DNA from 2 places in the Porticoccus hydrocarbonoclasticus MCTG13d genome. Region 2 is predicted to be linked to the other one. Evidence: predicted binding sites of a transcription regulator. Region 2 holds the regulator's gene; the other holds the start of a gene.
What was found. Region 2 encodes FNR, which switches genes on or off when oxygen is low (the NO sensors DNR and NnrR bind a similar motif). Its sites were predicted from a motif close to TTGATNNNNATCAA; they were not measured.
Positions count from the first base shown of each region.

Region 1 (9,683 bases), 200 kb from region 2:
TTACCAACTGAAGCAAAAGCGCCATCTGGCCCGGTGTCAGCATGGCCGGATGCGGGAGTACCTGCGAGCTGCTGCCCCGTCCAGAAAAGCGGATTTCAGAAAGGGCTGTTATCTGGCCGTGGATCTTGAAATGACCGGGATGGAGGTCGACTCAGATCATATCCTGAGCATCGGTTTCGTACCCATAGACAATATGAGGGTCATGCTGGCCGGTGCCCGGCACATTCTGGTACGCAGTCCCCTCGGCGTTGGTCAGAGTGCTGTGATCCACGGTATTCACGACAGGGATATGGTCGGTGCCAGCTCCCTGTCCGATGCCATGGATTGTCTGCTGGAAGCTTTGCAGGGCAGGGTACTGTTGCTTCACTACGCGGCACTCGATCTGGCTTTTTTACGGGAGGCCAGCCAGCGCCTTTACGGCGTGCCACTGCTGGCGATGGTGGTGGATACCCTGGTGCTCGAAAATCAGCGACTGCAACGTAACAGTACAGGTCAGCATGGGCAAGGTCTGCGGTTGTCGGATTGTCGCCGCCGCTACAACCTGCCCGATTATCATGCCCATAATGCGCTGGTGGACGCCGTCGCAACAGCGGAGCTGTTTCTTGCGCAAGTCGCCCACCGGTTCGGACCTGAGCATGCACCGCTGGCCCGGATAGTCTCCGGTTAAGATATATCCCGGCTTGTCGGATGGGGCTTTGCCCTGGAAAAATCCCTGTGACCTGTTATGCAAAGGTCGAATAGATGCTAGGCTTCATCTCCTTTAATCTGGGCCCCATAGAACTGATAACGAGAGGGAGGATTTCATGTCCGCAACCAATGTTCGTCCCGTCCCCGACGACTTCGCCACCCAGGCGCATATCGATGCTGAAACCTACGAGCGCATGTATCGCCATTCTATTGAGCATCCGGATGAATTCTGGGCCAGGGAAGCCGAACTGTTTCTCGATTGGGAAACACGCTGGAATGAGGTATGTGATTACGATTTCAATACCGGTGAAGCCAGCTGGTTTTCCGGTGGCAAACTGAATGTGACGGTCAACTGTATCGATCGTCATCTGGCGGAGCGCGGCGATAAGGTTGCACTGATCTGGGAGGGAGATCACCCGCTGGAAAGCACCGATATCACCTATAACGAGCTCAGTGAACAGGTCAATAAGCTGGCCAATGTGCTGAAATCCCGGGGTGTAAAAAAGGGTGATCGAGTCTGTATTTACATGCCGATGATCCCCGAGGCGGCCTATGCGATGCTGGCCTGTGCGCGCATCGGCGCGGTTCACTCCGTGGTGTTCGGTGGATTTTCTCCCGATGCCCTGAAAGACCGGATTCTCGACTCAGATTGTCAGGTGCTGATCACAGCGGATGAAGGTTTGCGCGGCGGCAAGAAAATTCCATTGAAAGCCAATGCCGATCAGGCTTTGCGGGGTTGTCCCAATGTACATACCTGCCTGGTGGTGGAGCGAACCCGCTCTCTGGTGGAGTGGGATGATAATCGCGATATCTGGTACCACGAAGAAATGATGGAGGCGAATGAGTACTGTGCACCAGAACTGATGGATGCAGAGGATCCACTTTTCATCCTCTACACTTCCGGCTCCACCGGGATGCCAAAGGGCGTGATGCACACCACCGCCGGTTATTTATTGCAGTGTGCCATGACCCACAAGTATGTCTTTGATCACAAGGATGATGACATCTACTGGTGTACTGCCGATGTGGGTTGGATCACTGGACACAGTTATATTGTCTACGGTCCACTCTGCAATGGCGGGACTTCGCTGTTATTTGAAGGCGTTCCCACTTACCCCAATGCTTCCCGTTTCTGGCAGGTGGTCGAGAAACATGGGGTCACCATCTTTTACACTGCACCCACGGCCATTCGTGCGCTGATGGGGGCCGGTGATGATTATGTCAAAAAAGCCGACCTCAGTTCCCTGCGATTGCTGGGTACGGTAGGCGAGCCGATCAATCCTGAGGCCTGGGAGTGGTATTACCGGGTTGTTGGTGACGGTCGTTGCCCAATTGTCGATACTTGGTGGCAGACAGAAACCGGTGCCCATATGCTGACCCCTCTGCCGGGTGCCACGCTGATGAAGCCCGGTTGTGCGACCGTACCATTTTTTGGCGTACAGCCCGTACTGCTGGATGCCGAAGGGCATGAAATTGAAGGTCCCGGTGAAGGTGTTCTGGCTATCAAAGCATCCTGGCCTGCCCAGATTCGTGGTGTATACGGAGATATGGAACGTTTCCGGGAAACCTATTTTGCCCCCTACAAAGGTTATTACTTTACCGGTGATGGCGGTCGTCGGGATGCCGATGGCCACTATTGGATTACCGGCCGGGTGGACGATGTGCTGAATGTTTCCGGGCACCGCATGGGGACTGCGGAGGTGGAAAGTGCTCTGGTGTTGCATGCCAATGTGGCCGAGGCTGCGGTGGTCGGTTACCCGCACGATATCAAGGGACAGGGTATTTATGCCTATGTCACGCTGATGAGCGGTGCAGAGCCATCGGATGACTTGCGCAAGGAGCTGGTGGCGCTTTGTGTGAAGGAAATTGGTGCAATCGCCAAGCCGGATGTGATTCATTGGGCTCCGGGGCTGCCGAAGACCCGGTCGGGAAAAATCATGCGCCGTATTTTGCGCAAAATTGCCGCCAATGAACTGGAGAACCTGGGAGATACTTCAACCCTGGCAGATCCCGCTGTGGTGGATCAGTTGATTGAGAATCGGGCTAATACCTGATACCTCGGTAAAACAGCCCGCCCGGCGGGCTGTTTTACCATCCTGTATTTGTATTGATTCTGTCGAATAGGTCCTGCCGATATCAGTCTGAATCAATTGCCACCAGCAGATGGTTGCCGTGATACATTTCCCTTGTCATTATTCCGTTAGCAACAGGGTAGAGAAATGAAAATCCGTCTGGTTGATTATCAGGATGGGCTCGATGCCCGTTATGGCAATTCGCCCTCACCATTTGGCTCGCTTTGGCTGGTCTGGACAGAGTCCGGGATTGAGCAGCTGGTGTTTCAGGACCGCGGTGAAACCGATCCTTTTCGGGTTTTTCCCCGGTTGGATAAATCCCGGTGTTTCAATCGTGATGATGCGGGTGTAGCAGCTTTCGTACAAACGCTGTTTCGTCGGCCTGCCCGGGAGAACCCGCAGGAAGACAGCTTGACACTGAGTGCGAAGGGTACGGTATTTCAGCGACAGGTCTGGCAGGTATTATTGTCGATCCCCTTTGCCAGTGTGATCACCTATCAGCAGGTGGCCAGTGCCATTGACCAGCCCAAAGCGGTGCGCGCCGTGGCCAGCGCGATTGGTGCCAACCCGGTGGCCTGGCTGGTTCCCTGCCATCGGGTGATCCGCAGTAACGGCGAGCTGGGGGGGTATCGCTGGGGGTTGCCCCGGAAACAGCAGATGCTGGATTGGGAGCAGTCTGTATCGGCATGACATAAAAAACCCGGCGTTAAATGCCGGGTTTTTTATTGGTGAGTGCCGGCCCGTGTTTCAGCCTTCCTCTTGCAGATAGCGATCGCGCGAAGCGGTAATTTCCCTGCGGGCGGCTTCGGCATTGTCCCAGCCTTCAACTTTCACCCACTTGCCGGCTTCGAGTGTCTTGTAATTTTCAAAGTAGTGTTTGATCTGTTTGATCAGTAGCTCCGGCAGGTCGGCAATTTCCTGCACGTGGTCATACAGCTTGGTGAGCTTGGTATGGGGTACCGCCAGTAGTTTGGCATCCACACCGGACTCATCGGTCATGTTCAACACGCCGATGACCCGGCTGCGGATCACTGAGCCGGGCATGACAGGGTAGGGTGTTACCACCAGTACATCCAGGGGATCGCCGTCTTCTGACAGAGTCTGTGGGATATAGCCGTAATTGGCGGGATAAAACATGGGTGTGGCGACAAAGCGGTCAACAAAAATTGCATCGCTGTCCTTGTCGATTTCATATTTGATGGGGTCGTGGTTGGCGGGGATTTCAATGACCACGTTGATATCGTGCGGCAGGTCGTTGCCAGCGGGAATCTTGTTGTAGCTCATGTCTCGTCTTCTTCTCTCTTGAGGTTAGGGAAGCGGAAATGCACAGGTCCACCCGGCGGGTTTCCAGAGTGGCGGAATTATACTGGCCAGCATGGGCTATTGCCAGTGACACCTTGGTCTATACGCTCGGTTCGAAGGCCGCGTTTTCAGGTGTTGGCCGAGAATATCCAGTTCAGGTTACGACGACGATTGTCGGGCAACGATGGGCTCTATGATCAGCTCGACACGGCGATTTTCAGCGCGGCCCGAGGGAATACTGTTATCGGCGATTGGACGGTTCTGACCAAAGTACTGAATCACCAATCTAGTGGGCGTGATGCCGCGTTGGGAAAGGTATTCGCCAATGGCTAGGGCACGCTGTTCCGAGAGTTCCTGATTATAGTCAGTCTCTCCCTGGTTGTCGGTGTGACCGGCCACAGTAATCATTGTGTTGTCATACTCTGCCAATACCCCGGTAATGGCTGTCAGGGCCGATTGGGCCCCCTTATTGATGGCTGTGCTGTTGACATCAAAGATGGTTGCCCCGGGGATAATCATGGTGATTTTACTGTTCTGTAGGCTGAGGTCGATACCCTGATTCCTGAGCTTCTGCTGGAGGTTGGCATACTGGACATCCATATAATAACCGACCTGTTCCGGGGGGAGTGGGTTGATTTTGTCACTGTCACTCAGTGTTGCCTTACGTTTTACCAGACTGCTTTTTGTGCTATCCGAAAGGCTGGTGATTCTGGCTGGCTCTGACTGCTCCGTCAGGGGCTCCCAAAGGCTACAGCCACCGCTTGCCAATGTAATTATCGCGACGAACAGGTAATTCAGTGATGTCTTGGGGCAACTTGGCACAGGCATTTTTTTCAAGCAGTCAATTCTCCGGTGGTTGATAGGGAAACGGCCCGGACAGGGTTGAGACGGGTTGGTCATTCCCTCCGGGGCGGAGTAGTTTATCTGTGCTTAGCTGATCGGTCAGCTGTATTTTTGATGGAAGTCAATAAACTGATGAGCCGTTAAAGGACGGCTGAACAGGTAACCCTGCCCCAGCCTGACGCCCTGACTCAAGAGCCAGTCCGCCTGATGATCACACTCGACGCCCTCGGCAATAATATCCAGGTTCAATGATTTTGCCATCTCGATTACATGGACAATCACACTGCTGGTAACAGCCTGGTTTTCAATGGCATCGACAAAAGACTTGTCGATTTTCAGGGCATCCAGCTCAAAACTTTCCAGATAGGAAAGGCTGGAGTAACCGGTGCCGAAATCATCAATAGCCACCAGATGACCCTGTCGGCGCAGGGTGCGGATTCGCTGCCGCGCCGAGTCACTGTCCACCAATGCCCGTTCGGTAATTTCCAGTTTGATGGCCGAAGTAGCCAGCCCGGCGGTTTTCAGCTCGGTTTCAAGGTGGACGAACAACCGGTCTGACTGGAAGTCCTGTGCGGACAGGTTGAGGTTGATACTGAGATCCGGGCATTGTTTTAGAAGATCGCCCAGCTCGCGCAGGATGCCTTGCAGCATGGCCCGAGCCAGGTCGGTGGCCAACCCGGCCTCCTCGGCGATCGGAATGAAAATGTCCGGGCCGACAACTTCACCATTGTCGCGGGTCCAGCGTGCCAGTGATTCAGCGCCGAGGCACCGTCCATTGGACATATCCACGATGGGCTGATAGTTGACTCTCAGTTTATTTCTGGTGATTGCATCACGCAATTCGGCGGCCAGGCTGAGGTGCTGGCGGGAGTAGCGGACCACAGCGAATACCCAGAGGGGGATCAGTAGCAGGGCTGATATCCCGGCGGTGATCAGGGTGGGCAGATAGCGTTTCCAGAACTCGCTCATTGGCTGAATGGCGACAATATCGATGGGAAGCAGGGTGCCCAGGGAAAACCGGGAAATCATCTGTCCCGTCGACTGATTGACAGTCATTCCCTGTTTGAGGCTTTCCAATGGTGGGAAAATGGCATTGGGTGGCGTCGTGATCATGGGTAGTCTTTCTACCCACAGGCCGGCCATCTGGCCCTCCAGAAGGTCCACGTTCAGTAACAACCGTGGGTCGATCACCACATCATGGTGACCAAATCGCATCAGAAACAGCTGTACGCCACCCACTTCTGTGGTCTCGCTGGGCCACCAGGCAATCACCCCCGAGTTGTAAATACGGCTGGCTTTGGGTGGCGTGAAGGATATGCCCTGAATAAACCCGGCGCCACAGAGTCGTTCGGCTGCACGCCAGTAGCCGATTGCCCGGATATAGGGACGCGCTATGGCGACCTCCTGCATCATCGCTAGGTGGGTGGTGTTACAAGGATCAGTGGCCCGCTCATTGAGGGTTTCAAGAAGATTGCGGGCGTCAATAATGGCCTGTTCTGTTTCCTCACCGAGTCGCTGTGACAATTGTTGCAGACGCTGTTCCTCCGTGCCAACGGATTCCCGCCAGATATACCAGCCGAGCAGCAGTGACAGGGCCAATGCCCCAAGCACTGTGATCGCCAGGATACCAAAAAAGATTTTGTCACGACGTGCCAGCATGGAGGAAACAGACTTATGGGGGGCCGTTACTTTAACAGAGAGTCACCCAAAACGGGTATGGGGTGACAGATGCCGGGCGACTTGGCCATCAGGGTGAGCCTCTTGATAGCGGGAACGGTAGCTTGATTGCGTAGGTTGATCGACATCAACAAGCAGTAGGCGAACCGCTGCTAGGATCCGTTTTTTCCTCAACAGGTTTTTTGTCACAGTGATTTCTGAAAATACGGCTATCTGGGATCGTCAGCTGATCGAGCGCTACGACCTGTCTGGCCCCCGTTACACGTCCTACCCTACGGCGCCACAATTCCATGAAGGCTTTGGCGAGGCGGCGCTGTGTCAAGCGATTGAGCGCAGCAATGCGGCGGGTCGTCCTCTGTCTCTGTATTTTCATCTGCCCTTCTGCAGCACGGTCTGTTACTACTGCGCCTGCAACAAAATCATCACGGCCAATCGCAAGCGAGCCATGCCGTATCTGGAAAGACTGATCACCGAGGTGGCTTGTCAGGGGGCACTGTTTGACCGTTCCCGGCCAGTCCATCAGCTGCACTGGGGTGGCGGTACACCCACTTACATCAGTGATGATGAAAAACGCCTGTTGATGGCCGCCACCCGCAAACATTTCAACCTGTTGGATGACGACAGTGGCGAGTATTCGATAGAGATTCACCCCGGGGATATGGATGTCAGCACGATCAGCTGTCTGCGGGATCTGGGATTTAACCGCCTCAGTATGGGGGTTCAGGATTTCGATCCCACCGTGCAGCAGGCGGTCAACCGTTTTAATTCTGTGGAGGAGGTGTGTGCGTTAGTGGAGGCGGGCCGCGCCGAAGGTTTCCATTCCATCAGCATGGACCTGATCTACGGTTTGCCCTATCAGACCTGGGATACTTTCGAGCGCACCCTGGACAGCATCATTGACCTCGGCCCGGACCGCCTATCGGTATTCAATTACGCCCATTTACCCCATCTGTTCAAGGTGCAGAGACAGATAGATGAAAGCGCGCTGCCCAGTGCGAAAGATAAGCTGTTGATGATGGAAAGCATCACCCAGATGCTGTTGAAAGCCGGTTATGTCTATATCGGTATGGATCACTTTGCCCTCCCAGACGATGAGCTGGCGGTGGCACAGCGCAATGGTGTGTTACAGCGAAATTTCCAGGGTTACTCCACTCACGGCGGTTCTGATCTGGTGGCCTTTGGCGTGTCTGCCATCAGCGCCATAGACAATGTATTTGCCCAGAATCACAAGCAGATCGAGGACTACCAGACTGCCATCGACAGCGGCCATCTGCCGGTGGCGCGGGGATTTGAGCTGAGCCGCGATGACCTGTTGCGCCAGATGGTGATCAAGCAGTTGATCTGCCATTTTGAATTGAATTTTGCTGACATCGAACAACAATTTGACGTCGTGTTCACCGACTATTTTGCGGAAGAGTTGCTCCAGCTGCGGTCGATGATGGACGACGGCCTGGTGGTCCTCAGCCCGGAAGGCCTCCGGGTAACCCCGGTGGGGCGACTGTTGATTCGCCGCATCTGCATGACCTTCGACGCCTATATCAAAAAATCCGGGTCGGAAATTCGTTACTCCAAAATTATTTAAGTAAAGCCATTGAGTTGGTAATTGATTCGCGTAAAATCGCAATTTCACCTGCACAGAGCAGATGAATTTTCCTAAGGGGCGGCGCAAGCCTGAGACATCCTCGGATGAACCCTTTGAACCTGATCCGGATAGTACCGGCGTAGGGATAGGACGCAAAAGTTACCGTTCACTCCTCCCATATCCGGGTCTCTTTAACAATGTTAATGAGGCTCATCATGATAGACCTGTTTCGAAAAATGCCATTACTGGCATTTACCTGCCTGCTTTCCGGCGTTGTGCTTGCTACAGAACCCGAGGGTCCTGAGGGCATAGTAGCCGGGACCGAGACCACCATAGAGACGTTATCCGCTGAAACCATTCAGGAAGTGGTGGTGACTGCCCAGTTTCGCGATGTATCCGTGCTGGATACCGGCAACAGTATCAGCATCCTCGACAGTCAGCAGATTGAACGCCGTCAGGCGCGTCACCTGGATCAGCTCCTGAATCTGGTTCCGAATGTGAATTTTTCCAGCGGCGCATCGCGGGGCAAATTTATCCAGATCCGTGGTATCGGCGAGCGCAGTCAGTTTATCGAGCCGCTGAACCCCTCGGTGGGCTTGCTGATTGACGGGATCGATTTCAGTGGTATCGGCGGTGCGGCAACAACCCTCGATTTGCGTCAGGTTGAAGTGTTGCGCGGTCCCCAAGGCACCCTCTACGGTGCCAACGCGCTGGCGGGGTTGATCAACATGAAATCAAATAATCCCTCCGACGTATTTGAAGGCCACATTGAAACCTCTATTGCCGACTATGAAACCCGCACCACCAGCGCAGTATTGAGCGGACCGATTGCCGATAATCTGGGCTACCGTCTGGCCGTGCAGGGTCACCGCAGTGACGGCTATATCGATAATGAGTTTGTCAATCGCAAGGATACCAGCAACATCGACGAGCTCACCGCCCGGGGCAAGCTGCACTGGCGAGTCAGCGACCGGTTACAGCTGAACTTTACCGGTTTCTACGTGGATGCGGACAACGGTTACGATGCCTTTTCGCTGGATAACACCCGCAAGACGCTCTCCGATCAGCCGGGTCACGACCGCCAGGAGTCCACGGCATTTGCGGTAGAAAGTATCTGGCACGCCACTGAGCAGTTTGATGTGGTCGGACTGATCAGTTATGCCGATAGCAATCTTGAGTACAGCTATGACGAGGACTGGAGTTTTGCGGCTATCTGTGAGGGCCTGCCTTGCGAGGGTTGGGAGTATTCCTCTTTTGATCGCTACCAGCGCAGCCGCTATAACGGCAGCATGGACCTCAAGCTGGTTTCCAGCGAAGCCGGGCGTCTTTTCAATGGCGCCAGCGACTGGGTGCTGGGCATTTATTACCGCAGGCAGAATGAGTCGCTGCTGCGCGAATACACCTATGCTGACGGTGACTTCACCAGTGATTTTGACACCCGCAACCGGGCTGTCTACGGCCAGCTGGACACCCGGCTCAGCGACCATTTAAAGCTGGTCAGCGGGGCGCGAATCGAGTTT
Region 1 covers NZ_JQMM01000001.1:1,503,512-1,513,194, forward strand. Annotated here, with positions in the region: gene U740_RS07160 (exonuclease domain-containing protein) at 1-667, shown strand, start outside; gene acs (acetate--CoA ligase) at 804-2,741, shown strand; gene U740_RS11845 (methylated-DNA--[protein]-cysteine S-methyltransferase) at 2,907-3,449, shown strand; gene ppa (inorganic diphosphatase) at 3,507-4,043, opposite strand; gene U740_RS07180 (OmpA family protein) at 4,221-4,889, opposite strand; gene U740_RS07185 (EAL domain-containing protein) at 5,004-6,563, opposite strand; gene hemN (oxygen-independent coproporphyrinogen III oxidase) at 6,772-8,163, shown strand; TPP riboswitch at 8,228-8,326, shown strand; gene U740_RS07195 (TonB-dependent receptor) at 8,379-9,683, shown strand, end outside.
Region 1: a site for FNR is predicted at 6,699-6,712, ahead of hemN (oxygen-independent coproporphyrinogen III oxidase). Genes of this name have one in related genera too.

Region 2 (9,683 bases):
CATCACTCTGGCGGTGAGTTGGGAAATGGCCAGTCGGCTGGATCGGGTGTCTTCTACCACATCTTGCCTGAGGATCGGACAGTGCTCATAGAATGTCATGAAACTGCTGGCTAGTTCGTAAAGATAATTACAAAGAATATGGGGATAGCCATCAAGGGCCAGTTGTTCAAGAGTCGTCCCGAACTGTAGAAGTTTCAGAGCCAGATCTTTTTCCTGTTGTGTCGTGAGAATAATGTTTCCTGTCGAACAATCGAAGTTGATATCAGCTCGGCGGAAAATACTGCGGATCCGGGTATAGGCATATTGTAGATAGGGCGCGGTGTTGCCCTCGAAGCTGAGCATGCTGTCCCAATCAAAAATGTAGTCGTTGGTGCGTGTCTTACTCAAATCTGCGTACTTGATGGCACCAATGCCTACTTTTCGTCCAATGGCGGCAACCTCATCAATGCCGAGTTCGGGGTTCTTTTCTCTCACTAGTGTACAGGCGCGCTCAATACCTTCCTGGAGTAGTTCCGTGAGTTTGACGGTCCCGCCAGTACGGGTTTTGAACGGTTTGCCGTCCTTACCCATCATGGTGCCGAAGGGGAGGTGTTCGAGTGCTATCTCTGTATTCACAAACCCGGCCTTTTTTGCCAGTGTAAATACTTGTTTCATATGAAGTGATTGCCTGGCATCGATAAAGTATAGAATGCGATCCGCCTGTAATGTCATGCTGCGGTGACGCAGTGCAGCAAGATCAGTTGTTGCGTAGAGAAAACCCCCGTCAGATTTCTGCACAATGACGGGGCTGGGCTTTCCTTCTTTATCTGCCAGCTCTTCGAGAAAGACGACCTTGGCGCCCTGGTCTTCAACGAGCAGTCGCTGTTGTTCTAGCGACTCAATAATCCCTGCCAGTTCCTCGTTGTAGGCGCTTTCTGCCTTGATATCACTGTGTTTCAGCGTGACGTTGAGGTTGAGGTAGATGGCCTCACTGTGTGTGATTGAAGTGTCGATAAAACGCTGCCAAAGCTGGCGGCAATGGTGGTCACCTGATTGCAGTTTGACTACGTATTGGCGTGCCTTCTGCGCAAATTTTTCATCTTGGTCAAAGTGTTGTTTGGCCTGTTGATAAAAAATCTCCAGATCCCCCAGAGCCAGTTCAGGTCGCTCCCCTTCACCCAAATGCTCCTCAAGCTCAGCAATCAGCATGCCAAATTGGGTGCCCCAATCCCCCATGTGGTTCTGACGGACCACGTCGTGGCCCAGGAACTCAAGGGTGCGAACTACTGCGTCACCGATAATCGTACTGCGCAGATGCCCTACATGCATCTCCTTGGCCAAATTGGGTCCGGAATAATCAACGACAACTCTCTGTTGATTCGGCACTGGTACACCAAGTTTTTCATCCCCGATCAGTTTTTGTAACTGAGTTGCAATAAATTGGTTTGACAGGTGAATATTGATGAATCCCGGGCCAGCAATCTCGACATGATCAGCAATATCAGTCAAATCGAGATGCTTGATAATCTCGGCGGCCAAATCCCGCGGACGGCTTTTTAGCCGCTTGGCAGCTGCCATGGCACCATTGGCTTGAAAATTGCCAAACTCTGGTCTGGTACTGAGGGCGATATTGGCCGGGCAGTCATCAGGAATGTTTGCTGCTGACATGGCAGCCCGTACACGTTGTTCGATCAGGTTTTTAATACTCATAAGCGGGCAGGATGTGTCTTGTTAAGAGAAAACGGGATTGTAGTACCCCAACTCCAAAAAGCCAGTAGTGGCGGTTGATGGATAAAGGGGCTGCCAGTATAGTCGAAGATCATGTCTATGCCTGACAGTAATCCGGCATTACCTTGGTTTTACGTTGATCAGTGGGTGATTTGAGATCGCTTTTTCGGTAATGGCCTTCTTCGCATGAATATTTTCGAAACAGGCAAGTAGTTGGGACGTTCATTATTAAATGGTTTAGATTTTTTCGAGGTGACATTGCAAGTTCAAAAGATCATTGAAAACAAACTGACAGCGGCATTTACACCGGATTTTCTCCAAGTGCTGAACGAGAGCCACATGCATGCGGTTCCCGTGGATTCAGAAACGCATTTTAAGCTGGTTATCGTCTCTGGTTCATTTGAGGGGATGCGGGCCGTTAAGCGTCACCAGCGAGTGTACCAGCTGCTATCTGATGAGCTGGCTGGTGGCGTTCATGCCCTGGCACTGCATATCTTCACGCCTGACGAATGGCGAGAGCAAAAGTGTGCACCTTCGTCACCAGACTGTATGGGGAAAAACGGCTAGTTCCGGAAGATCTCGCCACCGTTGAGCGGAGTTTGGGACCACTGACAATTATTCACGGATAACAATAGGGGTATTACATGAAAAAAATGCAAGCTTTACTGGTGATGCTGATGATTCTATCCCCGACAATTTATGCTGGTGGAACGACTGATACTGGTTCTGCCAGTGCCTATATTATTTCTCCCAAAGATGGTGAAACCGTGAGCAGTCCGGTGACTGTGCGATTCGGTCTGAATGGTATTGGTGTTGCGCCGGCAGGTGTTGAGCGGGAACATACAGGACATCATCATTTACTGATTAATGTTCAGCAATTGCCTGATAAGGACAAACCCATTCCGGCTGATGATCAACACCGTCACTTTGGTGGTGGCCAGACTGAGGTGAGTCTTGAACTGCCTCCTGGTGAACACAAGCTGCAATTACTCCTCGGAGACCATTTTCATATTCCGCACAACCCTCCAGTACTTTCTGAGCCAATAATCATTAAGGTGTATTGATCTAGCGCAAGTCGATGATTCTGTTTACTTAATCCAGATCAAATGGTGGTAGTGAAGCGCTTGGTTTAATGGCCTTGTCTTTTAGTGCTACCTTTCTGGAGAAAGTAAATGTTCAAGCAAAAAGCATTGTCGCTGGCAATTCATATGACCCTGGCCGGGAGTCTTTTGGCCGGAACCACAGGTGTTATGGCCTACGAGGCGGGAGATGTTATTGTCCGCGCAGGTGCCGCAACAGTTGAACCTAACGATGACAGCAGCCGTCTTACACTTAATGGTGGCGGGTTGCCGAACAGCAAGGCCTATGTCGATTCCGACACTCAGCTCGGTCTTACCCTGACCTATATGTTGACGGATCACCTGGGTTTAGGCCTGTTGGCAGCCACGCCCTTTAAACACGATATTAAAGCCAAAAATTTGCTGGTTCCCGGAAAGATTGATGCGGGTTCGACCAAACATTTACCACCTACCCTGACGCTGCAATATTTTCCGATGAAAGCTGAGTCCCGGTTCCAGCCCTATGCCGGGGTCGGTATTAACTACACAAAATTTTTCGAAGAGGATGTTGCCAGTGAACTTGAGGGGATTGTCGGTGCAGGCGGCAAGTTAAAACTTGATGACTCCTGGGGTGTGGCGTTTGAACTGGGTATGGATTACGCATTGTCCGATCGTTGGGTAGTCAATGCCGCAGTGTGGTATATCGATATCGATACCGATGCGAAATTCAATTTCCCGGGTGCTGAGGTGAAGACCAAGGTGGATATTGATCCACTGGTCTATATGGTGGGTATAGGCTACAAGTTTTAACTAAGAACTTGGTTAGCTAATTGCACAAAAGCCGGTTTCATAAACCGGCTTTTTTGTTTCTGTATCAATCAAAAATCAAAACAAGGGATTAATTGAAAAATCCTAGTTGGCCAACTCGCGTAGTTTGTCCAGATTGAGCAGCTCTACTTCCTTTTTGTCGACCTTCAGCAATGCCTGTTTTTGAAAGCGGCTTAATACCCGGCTGACAGTCTCAACAGTAAGGCCCAGATAATTGCCGATATCTGCACGTGACATCGGTAACCTGAATCGTGTGGCAGAGAGTTTAAGTCGGAAATTGCGGTTTGAAATACTCATCAACAGTGTTGCCACCCGCTCTTCGGCTGTATTTTTGCTGAGTAGGCTAAGAAGTTGTTGATCCCCAGTGATTTCCAGGCTCATCAACTGGAAAAAATGGCGTTGCAGTGTAGGGATTGCAATGCTCAGTTCCTGAAGACGGTTGAAGGGAATTTCACAGACGGAAGAGGTCTCCATGGCAACTGCAGAGTTGGTGTAACGATTCTGGCCTATACCATCCATACCGAATATCTCCCCCGGGAGGTGAAATCCAGTCACCTGTTCCTGGCCACTATTGCTAATTGTATAGCTTTTGATCGAGCCACTGCGAACCGCAAAGACAGAATCGAATTCTTCTCCAGCATGGTAGATATGGTGATCCTTTTGAAGAGGTTTGCCTCGCTGAATGATTTCATCCAGGCGTTCTACTTCCTTGGTTTGCAGTGCAAGCGGGAGACAGAGTGCATTCATACGGCAGTCACCGCAGTGGAATGTATTATTGTGGGGGCAGACCGAATCCATCGACATCTCTCTGAACCTCTTATGTCTCATTATAGCGGCGATCATGATAACGGTCATTAACGACCGTTACATCGACACGCCTGGAGACTATCGCAGAAATAGCGGAGATGGTCGAGACCCTGAATGGACAGCACCAGATAATCAGATTCTCTGGTGAGCCAGCCCAGAGACAGGGCATGTTGGAAAAGTTTGGCGAGTTCCGGGCATAACTTGATTGTCAGATCACAACTGGTTAGATGCACCCGATGAAAGCAGAGCAACTGATTGACCAGTTGCCAGGGTGGGAGATTCTGCGGTTGATGATCTGGAAATAGCCCCGTGCAATGCACAGGGAGGTGCTTTTCATCAAGGGCCTGTCGGTAGTCGTGAATGGAGTCGGTATTCTGATAGTAGCCATCACCCAATTTACCCAGTGCACCAAGGCCAATACCAACCCAGTCTATCAGGCTGTCTCTAGCCATTCCCCAGGGGGTATATTGAAGGGTCTTGCTCTGGCGAAGTTGCAGAAGTTTATGCCCTTGAATGACAAAAAAACGGTCCGCCATAAGTTGATAGTGCTGACTGCTCATTCTCCGCGAGAGTTGGCTCAGGGTTGCTGCACCCTCCATTGTCTGCAGCCCCTGTAACTCAATAATTGCCGGTTGATAGCGGATTAACTCAGTAAGCCAGTGGTCCAATGTGTCCGGGTCGGCCTGATTGACCTGTAGGCAGCAGTACCACTCTCCAAAGTGAAAGTCACTGGCAGTTGTCAGGATCGATGTAAATTGTTGTTTGTGGGGCGGTATTGCGGCATTAATGGTTAGTCGGAAGCAATCAAAATGAAGTCCCTTCATTAAGGCCAGTTTTTCGGTGGTTATATCTGTAAGCGTGCATTCAAAACCGTATTCACACGCTTTCTTGTTTCGGGGGTTGAAATAACTGTTGGATAAAAAAACCAGTTCTGTTAGTTCACCCCTGTTCATGCCTTTTAAAGGCCTGTTTCTGAGCCAGAATTTCACCAAAGGCTGGTATCTGAAGACTGGCTGAATAAGCTCGATCTCCCTGCTGACGAGTCCGGGATAAGTGCTATTGGCATTGCTCGGAATATAAATATTCAGCGCAATCGGCGAGATTGACGTGCGCCGCTTCCTCAGTTGTTCCTTGGGACAACTGACCAGGGATTTGAAAAATTCTGCCTCAATATCAGAGTGAGGGCAGAACAGATTGTTGGTTGTTGTCGCAACTTGCATTTGCCGGCTGACTCACAGGTGACAATTGGAATAGCTGCTGAGGTTAAGCGGAATTAATGAATCTCCCCATGATATGGGTCAAATTTATGATGTTAGGATGTATGATCCCAATCATGAAATAGATGGAAAAAAGGCATGATTGCCGTCATCAGATCCGGTTAACGACCTTTACTACCTACTCAGGATGCCGGGCTCAATGTTCTCAGGTTCTCAGGTTCTCAGGTTCTCAGGTTCTCAGGTTCTCAGGTTCTCAGGTTCTCAGGTTCTCAGGTTCTCAGAAGGGAAGCTCCACGTTATTCCAGAGACGCTTTAGTCGCGTATCGCGGCCACATCCATTTCGGTAATAACGATAACGTGCAGGATTTTTCAGATAGTAGTTCTGGTGATACTCCTCGGCGGGGTAAAATTTACTGGCCGGTAGAATTCGGGTGGCAATCGGATCGTTCAGAATGTTGCTGTCGATTAATGCGCTTATACTGTTCCGGGCGGCGGCCCTTTGTTCGTCATTCAGGTAGAAGATAGCACTGAGATACTGGCTTCCCCGGTCACAAAACTGACCCTTACCATTCTCCGGGTCAATATTTGTCCAGAAGATTTTCAGCAACGTCTCATAGCTGACCGTTTTTGGGTCGTAGGTGACTTCAACCACCTCGAAATGACCGGTTTTCCCACTTGTGACCTCCTCGTAGGTGGGGTTCTCGGTTTCCCCCCCCGCATAACCCGAGACGGTGCTGATCACACCATCCAGTTTGTCGAAGGGTGGCTCCATGCACCAGAAGCAGCCACCCGCAAAGAGGGCCTTTTCCGTATCGGCGTAGGTTGCGGGGAGCACTCCAGCCAATAAAACCAGAAGAATAATTTTTTGTATCATGGGGTTTGCCCGTTGATTTGTTTGGCTAAGCTGGTTTGACCCGTGAGGGTGGTCAGGGTTCAGAAGAAACTGGACGATGTTTATTTTAGCTAAAAGGGGCCGAGTGACTTACCCATAATATGGATTGAGGCTATGATCGAGATCCGTTCCAGGTACTATTATGCCGTTTCAATCCACCCTCCAATACTTTTCGCTGCAAAGCTTCCCCGATCATTACCGTCAGGGGTGCGAGCTGTGGGAGAGGGCGCTTTTATCCCAGACGCTGCCGTTCACACGGCTCGATTTCACACTCTCTCCACAGGATAACCTACTGTGTCAAACCGGGTGGATTGGTGATCTGGATGCCAAAGCTGTGTTGGTTGTCATCGGTGGTACACACGGTATCGAAGGTTTTACCGGGACTGCAGTACAGGTTGACTGGATGCAAATGGTTGCCAATGGCCTCATAGCGCTTCCGGATCATACGGCGATGTTGATGATAAATGCGCTTAACCCGTGGGGGTATGCCAATAATCGTCGTTGTGACGATCAGGGCATTGATGTGAATCGGAATTTTATTGATTTCAGTCAGCCGCTTCCGATAAATACGGGGTATGAGGAGCTACAGCCTCTGTTTGGTATTCGCGATAGAGACGCCAGAGTCGAGGCCCTACAGGACTATTGTCTGCGGGTGGGCCAGCGCCCCTACGAAATTGCGCTCAGTGGTGGCCAGTTTAATGACCCTGCCGGGCCATTTTACGGCGGACAACGTCCCGGATTTAGTCGGGGGGTGATTGAATCCCTGATTCGACGTTATTTGCTTGCCAACCGTCGTTTGGCCGTTGTCGATGTGCATACTGGTCTGGGCCCCTATGGTTACGGTGAGGTTATCTGTGACCACCCACTGGGCACTGATGGCTTAATGACAGCGATTGAATGGTTTGGCCCCGGTTGTGGCCTGCCCGAGATAGGCAAGTCCAGCTCCGTGCCAAAACTGGGTCTGCTCGATTATGCCTGGCATCAGGTTATGGGGTCGAAGAGCTGCTTTGTGACGTTGGAGTTTGGCACACTGGGCACTGCTGCACTCTTTGATACACTCATTGACGAAGCCAGTATCTGGTCCAGCTCTGAATGTGTCTCCTGCCACTCAAAGGAGATAGTGGCTACGCATATGAAAGCACATTTTTATCCCCTGGATGCCTACTGGCGTGAGGCCGTAATTTTTCGGGCGAGGCAGGTGCTTCATCAAGCGCTTGTGGGAGTTTCATGAATCAGTTGCCACTGTCAATACGCACTGTCTCCCAGGAGGATCTCGGTGCCTTGCTGCGTCTGGAAAATAAATGCTTCACTACTGACCAGTTAAGCCGCCGGAGCTTCCGGCATTGGATACAGGCAGAAAACTGCGCATTTATCGTTGCGGAATACGGCGATGTTATTGTCGGTTACAGCCTGATTATTTTCTTTAAAGGCACAACGCTGGCACGACTCTATTCAATTGCTACTGATCCTGAATATCGCGGGAAAGGTATTGCCAGGACATTGATGGAGGCCGGTGAACAGATTAGCAAGGATGCCGGGAGGGTATTCTTGCGCCTGGAAGTGAGCGTGGATAATACAGCCGGAATCGCCCTCTACGAGTCCATGGGGTACCAACCCTTTGGTATTTATCGTCATTACTACGAAAATAGCAATGATGCATTGCGTATGCAAAAGTGTATTCGCACAGTGCCGCCGGTTGCCGAAAACCGTGCCATTCCCTGGATACAACAAACAACGACGTTTACCTGTGGGCCGGCGGCATTGATGATGGCCATGAGAGGGCTGTCAAAAAAATATCAACCTACCCAGCATGAAGAACTGCAAATCTGGCGCGAAGCTACCACAATTTTCATGACATCTGGTCATGGTGGTTGTCATCCGATCGGTCTGGCTTTGGCCGCTACTCACCGGAATTATCCAGTGGAGGTCTGGATTAATAAGGAAACTACTTTGTTTGTTGATGGGGTGAGAGGAGAAAATAAAAAACGGGTATTGGAGCTTGTCCACCAGGATTTTGTTCTGCAGGCAAAAAAGGAAAAAATAAAAGTCCGCTATAGAGACTTCCATCACTCTCATCTGATCAGTGAATTCAAGAAAGGCAACATACCGATTATTCTGATCAGCACCTATCGCCTCGACGGTAGAAAGGCCCCTCATTGGGTGACCATGAGTGGGTATGATGAGGATTGTTTATATGTGCATGATTCCGATCCGGATCCCGATGAACAGAGTGCCAGTGGCCTAGACAGTCAACACCTGCCTATTGCCCATGAAGATTTCCTGAAAATGTCCCGGTTTGGCAGAAACCCGATTCGCACAGCGGTCATTGTCAGGAAGCGCACGAGTAAACGGCTTTGGTAGAAATCAGTAGCCACATCTCCTTGATAACCATTTATTTTAAAGTGGATGTGAGCAACGCGGGAATAAATTCTGCTGCTACGGGTTTACTGAAAAAGTAGCCCTGATATTCATCGCAACCGTGATCCTTCAGAAATTTCCACTGTTCTTTTGTCTCCACTCCCTCGGCCACGGTTTTAAAGCCCAATCCTTTTGCGATGCCGATAATGGCTACCACAATGGCCTGATCCTCTGCGTTATTGCCCAGTCCGTCAACAAACGATTTATCAATTTTGAGTTTTTTTACCGGATAGCTTTTCAGATAACTGAGTGATGAATAACCCGTGCCGAAGTCATCAATGGAAAGCGTGATGCCCAGAGCCTGTAACTGATGCAGAGTGATCAAGGTCCTGCTTGAGTGCTCCATTGCGATGCGCTCCGTTAACTCGAGCTCCAACATTGCGTGAGGCAGTTGATATTTCTCAAGTATGCTATCTACCGTTTGAGAGAAGTCATCCTTGTAGATTTGTATTGCTGAAAGGTTGACCGCAATCGACGTGAGCGGTAACCCTTCAGATAACCAGGCCGCCTGTTGCCTGACGGCGGTTTCTAATACCCAGTTACCGATATCAACAATCAGACCACTTTCCTCTGCTATAGGGATAAAGCGACCGGGATAGATCATGCCCATCTCAGGGTGCTCCCATCTGACCAGGGCTTCGACGCCAAAGATTTTGCCGGATTGCATATCAACCTGAGGTTGATAGTGGAGAGCCAGTTGTTGTTTGCCAATGGCTTCCCGTAACTCATTTTCAATCAATAGTGTTTCGTCGGCGT
Region 2 covers NZ_JQMM01000001.1:1,702,654-1,712,336, forward strand. Annotated here, with positions in the region: gene argS (arginine--tRNA ligase) at 1-1,689, opposite strand, end outside; gene U740_RS08155 (BolA family protein) at 1,921-2,274, shown strand; gene U740_RS08160 (DUF4399 domain-containing protein) at 2,352-2,771, shown strand; gene U740_RS08165 (OmpW/AlkL family protein) at 2,880-3,575, shown strand; gene fnr (fumarate/nitrate reduction transcriptional regulator Fnr) at 3,678-4,397, opposite strand; gene U740_RS08175 (hypothetical protein) at 4,448-5,353, opposite strand; gene msrA (peptide-methionine (S)-S-oxide reductase MsrA) at 5,895-6,491, opposite strand; gene U740_RS08185 (DUF2817 domain-containing protein) at 6,652-7,740, shown strand; gene U740_RS08190 (GNAT family N-acetyltransferase/peptidase C39 family protein) at 7,737-8,870, shown strand; gene U740_RS08195 (EAL domain-containing protein) at 8,902-9,683, opposite strand, start outside.